Regions from separate parts of the Rhodococcus sp. 05-340-2 genome, predicted to be linked through region 3. Evidence: predicted binding sites of a transcription regulator. Region 3 holds the regulator's gene; each other region holds the start of a gene.
What was found. Region 3 encodes LexA, which represses DNA repair genes until DNA is damaged. Its sites were predicted from a motif close to CGAACANNTGTTCG; they were not measured.
Positions count from the first base shown of each region.

Region 1: a site for LexA is predicted at 2,758-2,771, ahead of CH271_RS12170 (error-prone DNA polymerase). Genes of this name have one in related genera too.
Region 2: a site for LexA is predicted at 3,061-3,074, ahead of CH271_RS04790 (HNH endonuclease signature motif containing protein). Genes of this name have one in related genera too.

Region 1 covers NZ_NOYU01000022.1:317,024-322,644, reverse strand. Annotated here, with positions in the region: gene CH271_RS12170 (error-prone DNA polymerase) at 1-2,725, opposite strand, end outside; gene CH271_RS12165 (MMPL family transporter) at 2,865-4,994, shown strand; gene CH271_RS12160 (SDR family oxidoreductase) at 5,029-5,621, shown strand, end outside.
Region 2 covers NZ_NOYU01000010.1:102,455-108,075, reverse strand. Annotated here, with positions in the region: gene CH271_RS04800 (S8 family peptidase) at 1-594, shown strand, start outside; gene CH271_RS04795 (trypsin-like serine peptidase) at 663-1,553, shown strand; gene CH271_RS04790 (HNH endonuclease signature motif containing protein) at 1,703-3,046, opposite strand; gene CH271_RS04785 (GlxA family transcriptional regulator) at 3,160-4,107, opposite strand; gene CH271_RS04780 (NAD(P)H-dependent oxidoreductase) at 4,179-4,946, shown strand; gene CH271_RS04775 (FBP domain-containing protein) at 4,947-5,435, opposite strand; gene CH271_RS04770 (TetR/AcrR family transcriptional regulator) at 5,437-5,621, opposite strand, start outside.
Region 3 covers NZ_NOYU01000027.1:417,079-422,699, reverse strand. Annotated here, with positions in the region: gene hrpA (ATP-dependent RNA helicase HrpA) at 1-1,723, shown strand, start outside; gene nrdR (transcriptional regulator NrdR) at 1,736-2,200, opposite strand; gene CH271_RS16995 (hypothetical protein) at 2,301-2,711, opposite strand; gene lexA (transcriptional repressor LexA) at 3,097-3,780, shown strand; gene CH271_RS16985 (acyl-CoA dehydrogenase family protein) at 3,859-5,001, opposite strand; gene CH271_RS16980 (uracil-xanthine permease family protein) at 5,154-5,621, opposite strand, start outside.

The DNA.
Region 1 (5,621 bases), on a different contig from region 3:
CTTCCGCCTGTGCAACCGACAGTTCGACGCGTCCCGTCAGGTCCAGGAACGAGGTGTACGGCCCGTGTGCATCTCGCGCGTCGACGATCTTCTGGGCCACTGCGGTCCCGATGAACTTCACATCCGCCAACCCCATGCGAATCTCGAGGCCGTCTCCCTCGAGATTCGCATGGCCGAGACTGGCGTTCACGTCTGCACCGTGGACGATCACACCGTGCCGCCTGGCATCGGCGACCAAAGATTGCGGTGAGTAGAAACCCATCGGTTGGGCGCGCAGCAAACCTGCACAGAACGCCGCCGGATGGTGCAACTTGAACCACGACGAGTAGAACACCAGTGAGGCGAAGCTCTGCGAATGGCTCTCGGGGAAGCCGAAATTGGCGAAAGCCGACAGCTTTTCGTAGATTCGGTCCGCCGCCGCGCCGGTGATGCCGTGAAGATCGCGCATCCCGTCGTAGAACCGCCCCCGCAGCAGTTCCATCTTCTCCGGTGACCGTTTCGATCCCATGGCGCGGCGCAGTTGATCGGCGTCGGCGGCACTGAAACCGGCGACGTCGATGGCCATCTGCATCAGCTGTTCCTGGAACAGCGGAACGCCCAGAGTTCGATCGAGCGCCTTCTTGAGCGACGGATGCTCGAAGATCACCGGCTCGAGTCCGTTGCGGCGCTTGATGTACGGGTGCACCGAACCACCCTGGATCGGGCCGGGACGGATCAGCGCCACCTCGACCACCAGATCGTAGAAGTTCCGCGGCTTGAGCCGCGGCAGAGTGGCCATCTGCGCGCGGGACTCGACCTGGAACACCCCCACCGAATCGGCTCGCTGCAGCATCTCGTACACCTCGGGCTCGGACAGGTCGATCGAGGCGAGTTCGATATCGATGCCCTTGTGCTCGGCGATCAGGTCCATCATGTAGTGCAGCGCCGAGAGCATGCCGAGCCCGAGCATGTCGAACTTCACCAAACCCACTGCGGCACAATCGTCCTTGTCCCACTGAAGCACACTGCGGTTCTCCATCGTCGCCCATTCCACCGGGCAGACGTCGGCGATCGGCCGATCGCAGATCACCATGCCACCGGAGTGAATACCGAGGTGGCGAGGGAAGCCCTCGATCTGGCGCGCGAGTTCGAGAACGGACTCGGGAATACCGTCGCCCTCCTGATCTCCGATTCCCGACCAGCGGGTGATCTGCTTGCTCCATGCGTCCTGCTGCCCCTGCGAAAAGCCGAGCGCACGGGCCATGTCTCGCACCGAGGACTTACCGCGATAGGTGATGACGTTGGCCACCTGAGCGGCATGAGTGCGGCCGTACTTGGAGTAGACGTGCTGGATCGCTTCTTCGCGTCGATCGGATTCGATGTCGATGTCGATGTCGGGGGGTCCGTCGCGCTCGGGTGCGAGGAACCGCTCGAACAGCAGCTTGTTCGCCACCGGATCGACGTTGGTGATGCCGATCGCGAAACAGACAGCCGAGTTTGCCGCCGAACCTCTTCCCTGACAGAGGATGTCGTGTGTCTTGCAGAAGTGGACGATGTCGTGGACCACCAGGAAGTAGCCGGGGAATTCGAGCCTCTCGATGATGTCGAGCTCGTACTCGAGCTGCGAATAGGCCGCCGGGTTCGCCGACTGCGAGCCGTACCGGCGTGCGGCCCCCTCGAACGTGAGTCGACGCAGATAGCTGATCTCGGTGTATCCGTCGGGCACATCGAACGGCGGCAGGCGCGGCGCGATCAACGTCAGATCGAACGAACACTCACGACCGAGCTCGACGGCACCGCGCACCGCGCCCGGATAGTGCTGGAACAGCTCCGACATCTCCGACCCGGAACGTAGATGTCCGCCGCCGGTCGGTGCCAACCAACCGGCAGCCTCGTCCAAGCTGCTCCGCGCGCGCACAGCGGCCATCGCCATGGCCAATCTCCTGCTGCGAGGGCTGGCGTAGTGCGCGGCCGTAGTGGCGATCGTCGGAAGACCGTACCGCCGAGCCAGCGTCGCGAGAGCGTCGTTGCGCTCGTCGTCGTCCGCGACGCCGTGCCGGGTGAGTTCGACGGTGACACGATCGGATCCGAACCGGTCGACGAGAGCGCGCAGCGCGGCCTCTGCCGCCTCCGGACCACCACGCGAGAGCGCCTGCCGGACATGTCCCTTTCGGCAACCGGTGAGAATCTCCCAGTGACCGCCCGCTGATTCGGTGAGTTCGTCGATGTCGTACTGCGGCTTACCTTTGACCCCACCTGCCAGGTGTGCAGCTGCGATCCGACGTGAGAGCCGGCGATACCCCTCCTGGCCGCGAGCGAGCACCAGTAGATGAGTGCCGTCGGGATCGGTCTCCCCGGCTCGGGATCGATGTGTGTCCAGCGAGAGTTCGGCACCGAACACGGTTCCGATGCCGAGAGCTCTGGCCGCCTCGGCGAAGCGCACGACTCCGTAGAAACCGTCGTGATCGGTGATGGCGATGGACTCGAGGCCAAGGCGTACCGCCTCCTCGACCATCTCCTCGGGCTGCGAGGCACCGTCGAGAAAGCTGAACGCCGAGTGCGCATGCAATTCCGCGTACGGCGTTGCCGGGCGCACCGGCTCGCGGTGGCGAGGCCCCTCGTAGGCTTCTCGTTTCCGGGACCAGGCCGGGCTGTCGCCACCATCACCCTCGGCCGCAGGCTTGGGACGCCCGGACAGAACTCGTTCCATCTCCGACCACGTGGGTGGTCCGTCGTTCCATCCCATCGAGCCCACCCACCTTCACACTGCCGCCTCATCGAACACTTGTTCTAATGAGAACACGAGGGTCCGACACGGATCAACTAGAGTCGAATCGCCATCGACCCTTTTCACCGAATCCCTTTCACAGAGCCGGAGCACAGACGTGACGCGTTGGGCATCGTTCGTCGTATCGCACAAACGATGGGCACTCGCTGTTGTCGTCGCCGTCGTCGCCGTCGGCGGGATCTTCGGACTCGGCGTCTTCTCGAAACTGAGCGAGGGCGGTTACGCCGACGCAGGCAGTGAATCGTCCGAGGTCGCGCGACTGGTGCAGGGCATCGGCCAACCGACCCCCGACATCGTCGCGATCTACACCGCCCCCGAGGGCAGGACGATCGACGACATCGGACCGCAGGTGCAGGCGACGCTCGACGAGTTCAGCAGTCGATACACCCTCGGCAACGTCAGTTCGTACTGGAGCGCAGACCCGGTCAGCAAGGAATTCCTGGTCTCCAAGGACCGAACCAAGGCGTTGGCCACGGTGTCTCTCGGTGCGAACTCGGGCGTCACGTTCAATACTTTCGGCGAACTTCCTCCACAGCTCGAAGTGCCCGGAATCGAATCGCAGTTCGCCGGCGCGTCGGTGGTGGGAGTCTCGCTCAGCGAAACCCTCGAACGCGACCTGATCCGCTCCGAGATCATCGCTGTTCCCATCACGTTGCTGCTACTGATCTTCATCTTCGGCGGCGTGGTCGCTGCAGCGGTTCCGGTGTTCGTCGGCATTCTGAGCGTGCTCAGTTCGCTCGCGATCCTGCGGGTGCTCACCGAGTTCACCGAAGTCAGCTCGTTCTCCATCAACGTCGCGTCGTTGCTGGGACTCGGCCTGGCCATCGACTACGGACTGTTCATCGTCAGTAGGTTCCGCGAAGAATTGCGCGGTGGACTGACGCCGATCGACGCGACCATCCGCACGGTATCCACCGCGGGCAAGACCGTCGTCTTCTCCGGACTACTCCTGATCTGCGCATTCGCCGGCATGCTCGTCTTTCCGCAGGCGGTGATCAGGTCCCTCGGGTTCGGAGCCATGGCGGCGGTGGCGAGCGCGGCCGTCCTGTCACTGACCGCTGTCCCGGCACTGCTCGCCATTCTCGGCACCCGCATCAACTCCTGGACATGGTCACGAACTGCATCCGATCGCAGTGATGCACGCGCACACAAGTTCTGGGGCGGCGTCGTCACCCGCGTCATGAAGCATCCGGGCATCGTCGCTGCCGTCATCGTCGCCGGGTTGCTGATCATCGCCACCCCGATCCTGAAGGTCTCACTCGGAGAGGTCGACTACACGGCGCTGCCGAAGGACAACCCTGCGCGCATGGCATTCGAAACTCTCGGTTCCGACTTCGAATCCACCGGCGAGGGCGCAACCGTGGTGCTGCGCGGCCTGGACGGCGTCAAGCCTCAGGGCGCACCGATTGCAGCGCTCACCTCCGCTGTGGAATCCACGCCCGGTATCGCCCGAGCCGAATTCCTGGGCTCCAAGGACGATTTCGTGACGTTGCGGGCGTCCTACAGCGAACCGACCGATGGGCTGAGCGAGGCCGAATCCCAATCCGACGCAGTGGCGGCGCTGCGCTCGATCGCTCCCCCGGACGGCACCGAGATCCTCGTGGGCGGCGGACGAGCCAATGTCGACGACGGCAATGCGGCGATCGCGAAGTGGCTACCGGTGATGATCGCCATCATGGTCGTCTCGACGCTGGTGTTGCTGTTCCTCGCGTTCGGATCGATCGTGCTGCCGATCAAGGCGGTCCTGATGGCCGGACTGAGCTTGGCTGCCACCTTCGGCGCACTCACGTGGGTGTTCCAGGAAGGCCACGGAGCCGACCTGCTCGGCGTCACCCCCGGACCGCTCGAGTCGACGTTCGTGGTGCTCATTCTCGCGGTCATCTTCGGTTTGTCGACCGATTACGAGGTGTTCCTGATGTCGCGCATGGTCGAGGCTCGCGCGGCTGGAGCGAGCACCGAGGAAGCGGTGATCTTCGGCGCTCAACGCACCGGACGCATCGTCACTGCGGCGGCGTTGATTCTGATCGTCGTCACCGGAGCCTTCACGATCTCGGGTCTGTCGATCATGAAGTTCCTCGGCGTCGGAGTCATTCTGGCTCTGATCATCGACGCGACGATCATCCGTATGTTGCTGGTTCCGTCCTTGATCAAACTCATGGGCGAGGCCAATTGGTGGGCACCTGCCTGGATGAAGAAAGTGCACGAAAAAGCCGGTATCGGGCACTAGCACCGGAACTTACTTCGGAGTAAGGTCGGCTCGCATGGCGAACTACATCGTAACCGGCGGTACCGGGTTTCTCGGGAAGAACGTCCTGCCCCGATTGCTCGAACGTGATGCGCTCGCTGCGATCCACGTGCTGGTGCGTCCGCATTCGGTGGCCCGCCTCGAGCGACTCGCACAGCACCTCGACGGCGGCGACCGAATTCACCCGCTGGTCGGCGACCTCACCGAGCCGGAGCTCGGACTCCGGGAGGTGCCTGCCGACGTCGATCACATCCTCCACCTCGGAGCCGTCTACGACCTGACCGCAGGTGACGAGCAGACCCCGACCAACGTTGCCGGAACCGCCTCGGTGATCGGCCTCGCCGAGAAGACCGGCGCCCGCCTGCACCACATCTCGTCGATCGCCGTTGCGGGCGACTATCGAGGAACGTTCTCCGAGAACGACTTCGACCTCGGACAAGGTTTTCCGACTGCCTACCACCGCACCAAATTCGAGTCCGAGAAGCTGGTGCGCGACAGCGCTGCGGACTGGCGGGTCTACCGGCCCGCCGCGATCATCGGCCACTCGGAGACCGGTGCCATCGACAAAGTCGACGGCCCGTACTACTTCTTCCCGTTCTTCGCGGAACT
Region 2 (5,621 bases), on a different contig from region 3:
CACGTCATCTCCATGTCACTCGGCATCGACTTCCCCGGCTACGTGAACTACCTGATTCAACAGCGCGGCTACCGCACCGACGTCGCCACATCGGTAGGCCTGCAGGCCTATACCGCCAACGTCAGACTCTTCGAGAAGCTCTCCGAGTTCCTCAACGCCGGTCTCGGACAACCACTCGTCGTTGCCGCCACCGGCAACGAAAGCGGTCGGCATGCCAACCCGCCGTACGAAATCAACGTCTCACCACCGGCCGCCGCGGCCGGCATCATCGCCGTCGGCGCACTCGACAGCAGCGCGGACGGATTCGTCGTCGCACCGTTCTCGAACACTCGAGCAACGGTTTCCGCTCCGGGCGTGGGAATCGAGAGTGCTGGGCTCGGCGGCGGCACCACCACCATGAGCGGAACCAGTATGGCCACACCGCACGTCGCGGGCGTGGCGGCTCTCTGGGCCGAAAAGCTCCGAACGCAAGGGCAACTGAGTCCCCTCGTACTCCAGGCCAAGATCATCGGCGACGCCACCTGCGACCCACTCGCGCCGGGCTTCGATCCCCTCGACGTCGGTGCGGGTTTGGTTCAGGCACCGCAGTCCTGACTCGCTCCACCTTCTTTCGATACGCACCCTCACACCCATGCTCGTGTCACACCTTTCGGAGGATCATCATGACCAGTACCATCCGTTCCACTGGATACATGCTCGATCGCAGCGGCATTCCCGACGACGTCCTGGAGCTACTACAGGTACTTCCCGGACAACACCAGGTCGAACTCGACCCTGCCGACGCACCGGCATCAGCCCACTCGTCGTCCACCGAGCCCTACTGCCCCACATGGGCAACGCACGCCGATCCTACTGTCGTGCAGTCGTTCTCCGTGGAAGGAGAGACGTTCCTCGAACCACTGGTGCACGAGGAACCCAACCCTCTTCTCTACCCGATGTGCACGGTCGGGATCGTGTTCACCAGCGCAGGCAAGCGGGGTAGCGGTGTACTCGTGGGGCCGAACTTGCTTCTGACGGCCGGCCACGTCGCACCGTGGGGCGCGAGCTCGTGGAGCATGGAGTTCGTCCCCGCTTTTCGAAACGGCAACCGTCCGTACGGAAGTTCGTACGTCCAGACATACCGTGGCTACAACACGAACGGCAATGTGACCGGGCACGATTACGCGATCTGCAAGTTGTTCAAGCCCCTGGGCTCCGCGCTCGGGTGGATGGGTACTGCGTCGTTCGGCAGCGAAGATCAGTACTACAACAAGCGTTACGTCTCGTCGGGGTATCCGGGCAGCTACGGTCAGCGACCGGCCGTCGAGTTGGACATGGGGATCCGCGACATCGACGACGACAGTCCGGGCCGCGAGCTCGAATTCGCGTTGCGCGCAGACCTCGGACCGGGTTGGTCCGGTGGCCCGCTCTGGCAGCACACCGCCAACCCCTATGCCGTCGGTGTGCTGAGCGGAACGGAGAAGGACGGTCTCGACCCGACGCGACTCGTGTACGCCGCCGGAAGCCCCATGGTCGATCTCGTCAACTACGGCCTGGCGAACTGGCGTCCGTAGCCCACACGTTGACTCGGGTTGCTGGGAGATCCGGTCCGACTGATGCGCCGGCTCGTGATCCAGCACTCGATCAACTCTGATCGGCCTCGCGACAACCTCTTCCAGCCCCGCACCGGTGTTTCGGTGCGGGGCTGGAGTCTTCCTGGATTTCAGGCGATATGAGGGCCGGCGCGGGCGTGGGATTGTCTCGGTTGTCGATACGGGTCGACGGTTGCCGGTGGTACGAACCAGGGGTGGTTGTCGGTACCGATGAACACTTCCCAGTCGGAGTGGTGCATGAGGCGGTGGTGGAATCCGCAGAGCAGAACCAGATTGTTCATGTCGGTGGGGCCGCCGTCGCCCCAGTGCCAGATGTGGTGTCCTTCGGTCCAGGCTGCAGGTTTTCCGCAGCCGGGGAACGCACAACCGTGATCGCGGGCGGTGAGGGCTCTGCGTTGTTTGGCGGTGACGGTGCGGGCGGTGCGGGCGAGGTTCAACGGGTTGCCGTTCTCGTCCATGACGATGGCGGTGAGGACACAATCACACGCCAACTGACGGGAAGTATTGCGGGACAGTGGTCCCATCCACGGCAGCCAGCCGACAGTGGTGCCGTCGCCGAACAGGTCGCGATACGCGCCACGATCCGCGGTGGCGGGTTGGGTCGCGTCGTCGGATTCGGCTGCTGCGCGTGAGGTTTCGTCGTCGGTGATGTCGTCGGTGATGTCGTCGGCGCTGTCGCGGAGGTCGGTGAGATCGCGCAGGCTGATGTGCAGGTTGACGTGCGGGCGTTCACCGCCTTCGATGGGGCGATCACTCGAGGCGAGGTATTGGTCGAGGATGTGTCCGAAGGCGTCGGCTCTGCGTTTGGCGGGGCTGCGATCGTCTCCGGTTTTGGATGTCTGGCTGCCGTCGGCTGCGGGGTGGGGTTCGGTCAACGGCGAGAGTGCGGTGAGCAGCTTTTCGCCGGTGACAGCATCGAAATCACCTTTCAACACCAGCCGCCCGTTCAGGGTTGTGGAGGCGAAGAGTTCGTTGCGGTCGGTGTTCTCGGCGGGTGGTTTCTTGGTGCCGAAGCTGTCTTCGAGTCTGGTGATCGCTGCACGGATCCGGCCGGTACGAGCGTCGGGTCCTGTCGCAGCCTTGATCAGAGCTTTACGTGCGGCATCGCGACCCTCTTCCGGCAGGTTCTCCGGGGGTGTTTCGGCGAAGGTGAGGATCAGGGCGGCGTGGTCGATGGACATGACGCCGGTGTTCACGGCGTCGGCGATGTCGGGAAATGCGGCCATGCCGCGGGCGAGCGCGACGATCTTGGTGGCCTTGGACGGTGAGAGCAGTGTGGTGGAGGTCAGCCAGCCGGCGGGTCCGGGGAAGCCGAGCTTCTCCCGGCTCACGCGGGTGTCGATCTCGGCGACGAGGGCGATACGCCGCGCTTCCAGTAGTTGGATCTGATGGGAGACCGCGGCGGCATCGGCGAGGAGTTCGCTCTCGCTCAGTTGCCAGATCTCCGTGGTCATGCGAGCAAGTGTATCGAACAAATATTCGACTGACAACCATAGTGCAATCGAAAACTATTGCCCTACATAACTATTCGTAGACCAAAACCTGTCGGTGTCTCATGATAGAAGCGTCAACCGCCCACCCTGAATGTCGCCCGGTATGCGCTCGGCGAGACCCCCAACTCCGCGGCAAGCTGGTTTCGCAATGAGGTAGCCGTACCGAAGCCGGTGTCGTGGGCAATGCGTTCGATGGTCAGGTCCGTGTTCTCGAGCAACTCCCTCGCCCGCTGGACGCGCTGCGCCACGATCCAACGAGCCGGAGAGACACCGACTTCGGCGACGAACCTGCGTGAGAACGTCCGCACACTCATCGCCTGGTGCCGGGCCAAAACCTCGACCGACAAAGCCGACCCCAGATTGCGCAGTGCCCACTCCTGCGCATCGGCCGTCGACGTGCTGTGCGTCCGCGGCACCGGAGTGTCGATGTACTGCGCCTGCCCGCCGCTGCGGTGGGGAGGTACGACGGTTCCGCGCGCCACCCGATTGGCCACAGCCGCACCGAAGTCCTGTCGAATCATATGCAGACACAGATCGATTCCCGATGCCTCCCCTGCCGCGGTCAACACGTTGCCGTCCTCGGTGTAGAGCACGTTGGGGTCGAGCAGCACCTGCGGATACAGTTCGGCAAAACGTGCGGCGGACTTCCAGTGCGTGGTGGCCCGTTTGCCGTCGAGCCGACCCGCCGCAGCGAGGACGAAAGCGCCCGTGCAGATGGACGCCAACCTCTGACTCGACACCGCGTCGAACAGGGGCGAGGCGGCGTCGAGGCCGGTCTCGTAGTCGACGTCGGAGGCGGGCACGATGACGGTGTCCGCCTCGGCCACAGCCTCGAGCCCTCGTTCGACGAGTATGCGAACGTCGGAGTCGGTGCGAACCGGGCCGGGTACGTCGGTGCAGGTGATCACCTCGTACAGCGGATCGCCGGAGTCGGAGCGAGCCTGCCCGAACAGGCGATGCACGATGCCCAACTCCATGGCAAGCAGGCCGTCACGGACGTAGACGGCAATGCGGTGCGTCATGGCCGAATTCTTTCACATGTTGTCTTTCACGCCACTGGTTCCGGAATGCGATGTAGCCCAGGATCGAGAGCATGAACATCCTATGGGTCCATGCCCATCCAGACGCCCGCTCCCTCAACGGTTCCCTGCGCGACGCAGCCTTGGAACAACTTCGCGCCGACGGCCATACCGTCGAGCAGTCGGATCTGTATGCGATGCAGTGGAATCCAGTGGTCCGGCCAGAGGACTACGACCACGATCCGACCGAGCGATTCCAGGTGGCCAACGCGTCGAGATCGGCCCTCGCGGCAGGAACCCAGGCCCCGGAGATCGCCGCGGAACAACAGAAGCTGCTGCGGGCCGATGCCGTCGTGCTGCAGTTTCCGCTGTGGTGGTTCTCGATGCCCGCGATCATGAAAGGCTGGGTGGATCGAGTCTTCGTCGAGGGATTCGGATACGGCATCAGGCGTGCAGACGGCCGCACCAGGCGTTACGGCGACGGCGTGCTCGCCGGCAAGCGTGCGATGGTCGTCGTCAGCATGGGCGGCAGCGAACACACGGTGTCAGCACGCGGCATCAACGGCGACCTGCACGAGATGCTGTACCCGATTCAGCACGGCATCCTGTTCTACACCGGCATGTCCGTACTGCCGCCGGTGTTGATCGCCAGCGCCGACCGGATGACCGAAACCGATTACGCTGCAGCAGAATCAGAGCTCCTACAACGCGTCAAGGGCCTGCCCACGGACGCGCCCATCCCCTACCGCACGCAAAACGGCGGCGACTACGACCGGCGATTCGTACTACGCGATGACATCGAACCCGAGGACACCGGCATCCGAGTACACACGATCAGTTGATCAATCGAGGACGCGAGCGAGGAACGCTTCGATGTTGTCTTCGACTGCCGCGGTGCGTGTCTCGACGTCGAAGTCCTCCTTGAACTGTCGGCCCAATGCCGGGGTCTTCTTCTTTCGCGCATACAGCGAGCACGCGAGGTCCGAGCAGATGTAGGTGCCCACAGTATTGCCACGCCTGCCGGATTCCCCGGCCTTCGCGGCGGCCATCAGCGACACTCCACCGTTGGCATGCGTCGTGAGGCAGATGCTGCACATCTGCGCCTTCCTGGGCCCGCCAGCTTTGTAGCGCAACGCGATTCCACACAGGCGATCCCCCGAAGGAGCGACGATATAACTCCTGCCGGCGAGCTTGGGGTCGACCCAACCGAAGAAGTCGAGATCGTCCCACGGCACGTCGTCGATGTTCTCGGGAAGCGAGAGCCGCTTGGCGTCGCCCTTGGACGAATTGACGAACGACGACCTGATGTCGCGTTCGGAGATCGGTTCCATGTCACTGCCTCCAGTGCTGTAAAAGTGTGTCGATTCCGTCGAGGATGCGAGCCCAGGACTGCTGCGAGTCGGGCGCACTGTGACCGAACGAGCCAGACGCATCGAGGCTGGCGTAGCCGTGAAACACACTGCCGAGCAATCGAACTGCATGTACCTGATCCTCTTCACCGAGGTCGTACCCCCGGA
Region 3 (5,621 bases):
CGGCATTCCCCTGGTGACGCAACGCCCGGTGAATTACCACCGCATCGACCCCGAGGCGTCGCGGGAGTTGTTCATCAGACACGCGCTGGTGGAGGGCGAATGGAAGACCCAGCATGCCTTCTTCCACAAGAACCGGGCACTGCTCGACGACGTCGGCGAACTCGAGCATCGCGCTCGACGGCGCGACATCGTCGTCGACGACGACGCTCTGTTCGACTTCTACGACGCCCGCATCGCCCCGGAAGCGGTCTCGGCACGGCACTTCGACACGTGGTGGAAGAAGGCCCGCAGACAGGACCCGCACCTGCTCGACTTCACCACCGACACCGTCGTCAACTCCGACGCGGCCTCCGTCCTCACCGGTGCATATCCCGACGCATGGCGACAGGGCGAGATCCAATTCCCACTGACCTATCAGTTCGAGCCCGGCACTGCGGCCGACGGTGTCACCGCACGGATTCCGATTGCCCTCCTCGCTCAGGTACAGCCGGTGGGCTTCGACTGGCTGGTTCCCGGGATGCGACTGGAGCTGGTCACGGCACTGATCAAGACACTGCCGAAAGCCTTGCGGCGCAATGTCGTTCCGGCACCGGACTTCGCCGCCGCGGCGTTGGCCGCCATGAAGCCACGCGCGGAAACCCTGATGACGGCCCTGGCACGTGAACTCTCGCGGGCTGCGCAGTGCCACATCACTGCGAAGGACTTCGATGGTGCGGCACTGCCCGAGCACCTGAAGATGACGTTCGCGGCCGTCGATCCGTCCGGAAAGGTGTTGGGCAGCAACAAAGATCTCGCTGCTCTACGCACCGGATTGTCCGGGGAGGTCGGTCGCCAGGTCGCGAGCGCGGTCGGTGACGCGGAGCGTGCGCCGTCCCTGGCATGGACCTCGAGCACTCTGGGGCGGTTGGAGTCGACCGTCACCCGTGATGTGGGCGGACAGAAGGTCACCGGGTACCCGGCGTTGGTGCCGGAAGGACCGGGCGTCGCGGTTCGAGTCCTGAGCACCCCCGCCCAACAGCGAGCAGCGATGAGGTCGGGAACCAGAGCTCTGCTGCTGTCGACGGCACCGAAGGGAACCAAGGCACTGCTGGCCGGGCTGCCGACCGCCGAACGTCTTGCCCTCGGCCAGAATCCGTACGGCGGAGTCGATCCGCTCCTCGAGGAATGCCGGATTCTCGCGGTCGAGGAGGCAATGGATGCGCACGGTGGACCGGTTCGAGATCCCGAGGCTTTCGACAAGCTCAGGGCGCTCGTCCACGCGGAGGTTCCGCAGCGCACCGCCGCGGTGCTGGCCCTGGTTCGCCCTGTGCTGACCGCTGCCCTGGCACTGTCCGCGCAACTCCAGTCCTCCTCGGGTGAGCCGGCCGACGATGTTCGGGAACAGCTCGACGGCTTGATCTTTCGCGGGTTCGTCACCGAGTTCGGCTCTCGCAGATTGGCAGACGTACCGCGCTACCTCGCGGCTGCGACGAAGCGGTTGGCAACCCTGCCGAGCAGCGCGGGCCGTGATGCGGCGGCGATGGATGTACTCGATCGGGTGTACGCGTCGTACGGACGACTGTTGGATTCGCTTCCGGAAAGCAGAAAGAACAGTTCCGGGGTACAGGAACTGTTCTGGATGATCGAGGAGTTGCGGGTGGGATTGTTCGCCCAAGGGATTCGTACGGCGTATCCGGTCTCGGAGAAGCGCATCGAGAAGGCGATCTCGGACCAGAGTCGCTGACGGGCGGATCTGTCAGTCGATGTCGGCGGACTCGCGGTGCTTGCGCAGTTCGTGGATCTCTTTCTCGAAGTCCTCGGCCGAACTGAACGAGCGGTAGACCGAAGCAAAGCGCAGGTAGGCCACTTCGTCGAGATCACGGAGCGGACCGAGAATGGCCAACCCCACTTCGTTGCTGGGGATCTCCGCGGATCCCGCGGCACGGATGGCGTCCTCGACCTGCTGCGCCAGCAGGTTCAGCGCATCGTTGTCGACATCTCTGCCCTGGCAGGCGCGTCGGACTCCCTTGACGACCTTCTCGCGACTGAACGGCTCGGTCACGCCGCTGCGCTTCACGACCGCGAGCACTGCGGCCTCGACGGTGGTGAATCGACGGCCGCACTCCGGGCAGGAGCGACGACGCCGGATTGCTTGGCCCTCGTCCATCTCACGCGAGTCGACCACGCGTGAGTCGGGATGCCTGCAGAACGGGCAATGCATGAGGGGTCCTCCGTCGTAGCCGATGCTCCGACGACGAGCACGCACATCGGGGCAGTCTGTCGAGGATACTCAGTCCTCGCGAACGCGACGGGGCCGGTGGTCATCTGCCGGGCGTGTACTCGACGAGAGCTCCGTCGTGCACTTCGACCACACCGACCGGCTGCGCACCTGCATCGGGAGCAGCCGCCCGCAGGTTCGCGATGCCGATCAGGCCACCTGCGACGACCAGGACCGCCAACACCGTCAGCACGAGCGATCGCAGCCGAACCGGCTGGCCCGCGAAGTGCGCGGAGGTCGCGTCGAACTCACGATCGGCCTCCTCGCGATCGGTGACATCGGACCACGACGGATCGAGGACCGGAAGGCACGGTGCGCTCTGTGTACGGGGTGCCGTGACGCCGTGCATCCCGATGGGACTCTGCAGAACGGGACGCGCCCGGCGACGACGCTCGACGACAGTGGACCGGGCACGGACACCGGCGGCGGTGGGGCGATCGGTGATGATGGTCATCGGAACCTCGACTTCGCTCGTTGGATCGATTGTTCGATCAGGCGTTCGATGGACGCTTGTTCGAAGTTCTATCACGAGCCTCCGACAAAGTCTGCAGAAAACGCGACACGAGTCGAACAGATGTTTGATTCAACAGCTGATACACGCTAGATTCGTGTCAGAAACCACACGCCACACGAGTCGACACCATCAACTCCAGTCCGCGCAGACCTACCACGCAGACCGGATCCCAGGACACCAGCAGGAGGCCGACAGCATGAAGGACGAGACCTCGACGAGGTCGACCACGCGTTCCACGACGACGGGTTCCAGGACGACCGGAGCCAAGGCCACCGCCACCAAGGCCGCGGCGGGAAAGCCGGCCGCGGAACCGACCTCCAAGGCCATGGAGGTCGGCACCGATATCAGTGCGGGTCTGACCGAGCGGCAGCGGAAGGTACTCGAGGTCATTCGCGCGTCGGTCACCGAGCGCGGCTACCCGCCGAGCATCCGGGAGATCGGAGACGCGGTCGGTCTGACCTCGACCTCCTCCGTTGCCCACCAGCTGCGCACCCTCGAACGCAAGGGCTTCCTCAGGCGCGACGCCAACCGTCCCCGAGCCGTCGACGTCCGCGGTCTCGACGAGGTGCAGGCCGATCAGGCTGCCGCCGCGGTCGACGGTTCGTCGGCGTCCGAGGAACAGGATCGGTTGCCGACCCCGACGTTCGTTCCGGTACTGGGCCGGATCGCCGCAGGCGGTCCCATCCTGGCCGAGGAAGCCGTCGAGGACGTGTTCCCACTCCCCCGCGAGCTGGTCGGTCAGGGTTCGCTGTTTCTGCTGAAGGTGGTCGGCGAGTCGATGATCGATGCGGCCATCTGCGACGGTGACTGGGTGGTGGTTCGTCAGCAGTCCGTGGCCGACAACGGCGACATCGTAGCTGCGATGATCGACGGCGAGGCCACCGTCAAGACGTTCAAGCGGTCCAAGGGCGAGGTGTGGCTGCTGCCGCACAACCCGCTGTTCGAGCCGATTCCGGGCAACAACGCCGCGATCCTCGGCAAGGTCGTCACCGTGATGCGCAAGCTGTAGGGATCGTCACCGAAGACAAACGCGAAGGGCCGCAGCACAGTGTGCTGCGGCCCTTCGCGTGTTCTTCGGATCAGCGGATCACAGATTCAATCCGCGGCCGATGATCTCCTTCATGATTTCTGTGGTGCCGCCGTAGATGGTCTGCACACGAGAATCCATGTACGCCTTGGCGATCGGATATTCCTTCATGTAGCCGTAGCCGCCGTGCAGCTGCAGGCACCGGTCGATCAGTTTGACCTGATTCTCGGTGGTCCACCATTTCGCCATCGCGGCTTCCTGGACGGTCAGGGTGCCCGCGTTGAGCAGTTCGATGAACTTGTCCACCATGATGCGGGTGGCGGTGGTCTCGGTCGCCAACTCCGCCAACACGAATCGGGTGTTCTGGAACTTGCCGATCGACTTTCCGAAGGCCTTGCGATCGCGGCAGTACTGGATCGTCATGTCCAGCGCAGATTCCATGGCCGCAGCGGCGACAACAGCGATCGAGAGCCGTTCCTGAGGAAGATTCTGCATGAGGTAGATGAAGCCCATGCCTTCTTCACCGAGCAGGTTGGCCGCGGGCACGCGAACGTCGGTGAAGCTGAGTTCGGCTGTGTCCTGGGCCTTCATACCGATCTTGTCGAGATTGCGGCCACGCTCGAAACCGGGCATGTCGCGCTCGACGACCAGCAGGCTGAAGCCCTGGGCACCCTTCTCGGGGTCGGTGCAGGCTACGACGATGATCAGATCGGCGTTGATTCCGTTGGTGATGAACGTCTTCGAGCCGTTCAATACCCAGTCGTCGCCGTCGCGAACGGCCTTGGTCTTGATGCCCTGCAGGTCGCTTCCGGTACCCGGCTCGGTCATGGCGATCGCGGTGATCAGCTCACCCGAACAGAATCCGGGGAGCCAACGCTGCTTCTGCTCGTCGTTGGCCAGCTCGATCAAGTACGGCGCGACGACGTCGTTGTGCAGGGTGAAGCCGATGCCGCTGTAGCCGCCGCGAGTGGTTTCCTCGGTGACGATGGCGTTGTAGCGAAAGTCCTTGACTCCGCCGCCGCCGAATTCCTCGGGCGCTGCCGTTCCGAGGAAGCCCTGCTTACCGGCCTCGACCCAGACACCGCGATCGACGATGTTCTGCTCTTCCCACTTCGCGTGGTTCGGTGCCACGTGCTGATCGAGAAATTTCCGGTACGACTCCCGGAACAGCTCGTGCTCGGGCTCGAAAAGTGTGCGTTCCACGAATGTCTCCTTGTTCGGTGCATACCGACAGCGACCACGCGAAATCTCTACGGATCTCGGTCGCCGGTACGACTGACGTCACAGGCAAACACTACGTCCGCGGTGTCGAGGCGGTCGATGACCAAAACGCGCGCGATCCGTGACCGACCCCGCTAACGACCTCGTTTGCCTGCACTCCTCGCGAGCGCCGAGACGATCGGGTAGCCGACGAGGATGCCGACCGAACCCCACGCGATACCGCCGAGCTCGACCGATCCGACAGCCAGTGTCAGGTCACCGATGCCGGCGACGAGCGCCGCAGCGACCACCATGAGATTGACCGGATCGGTGAAGTCGACCTTCGCGTCGGTCCAGATACGAACGCCCAGTAGCCCGATGAGTCCGTACAGCACCAGGGTTGCTCCCCCGATGACGCCGTCGGGCACGGTGAAGATCAGGGCTCCGAACTTGGGCGAGAACGCGAGCACTATCGCAGTGATGGCCGCGACCCAGTACGCGGCCGTCGAATAGACGCGGGTGGCGGCCATGACCCCGATGTTCTCGGCGTACGTGGTGGTGCCCGAGCCACCGGCGGCTCCGGCCAGGGTGGTCGCCAACCCGTCGGCGATCAGTGCGTCACC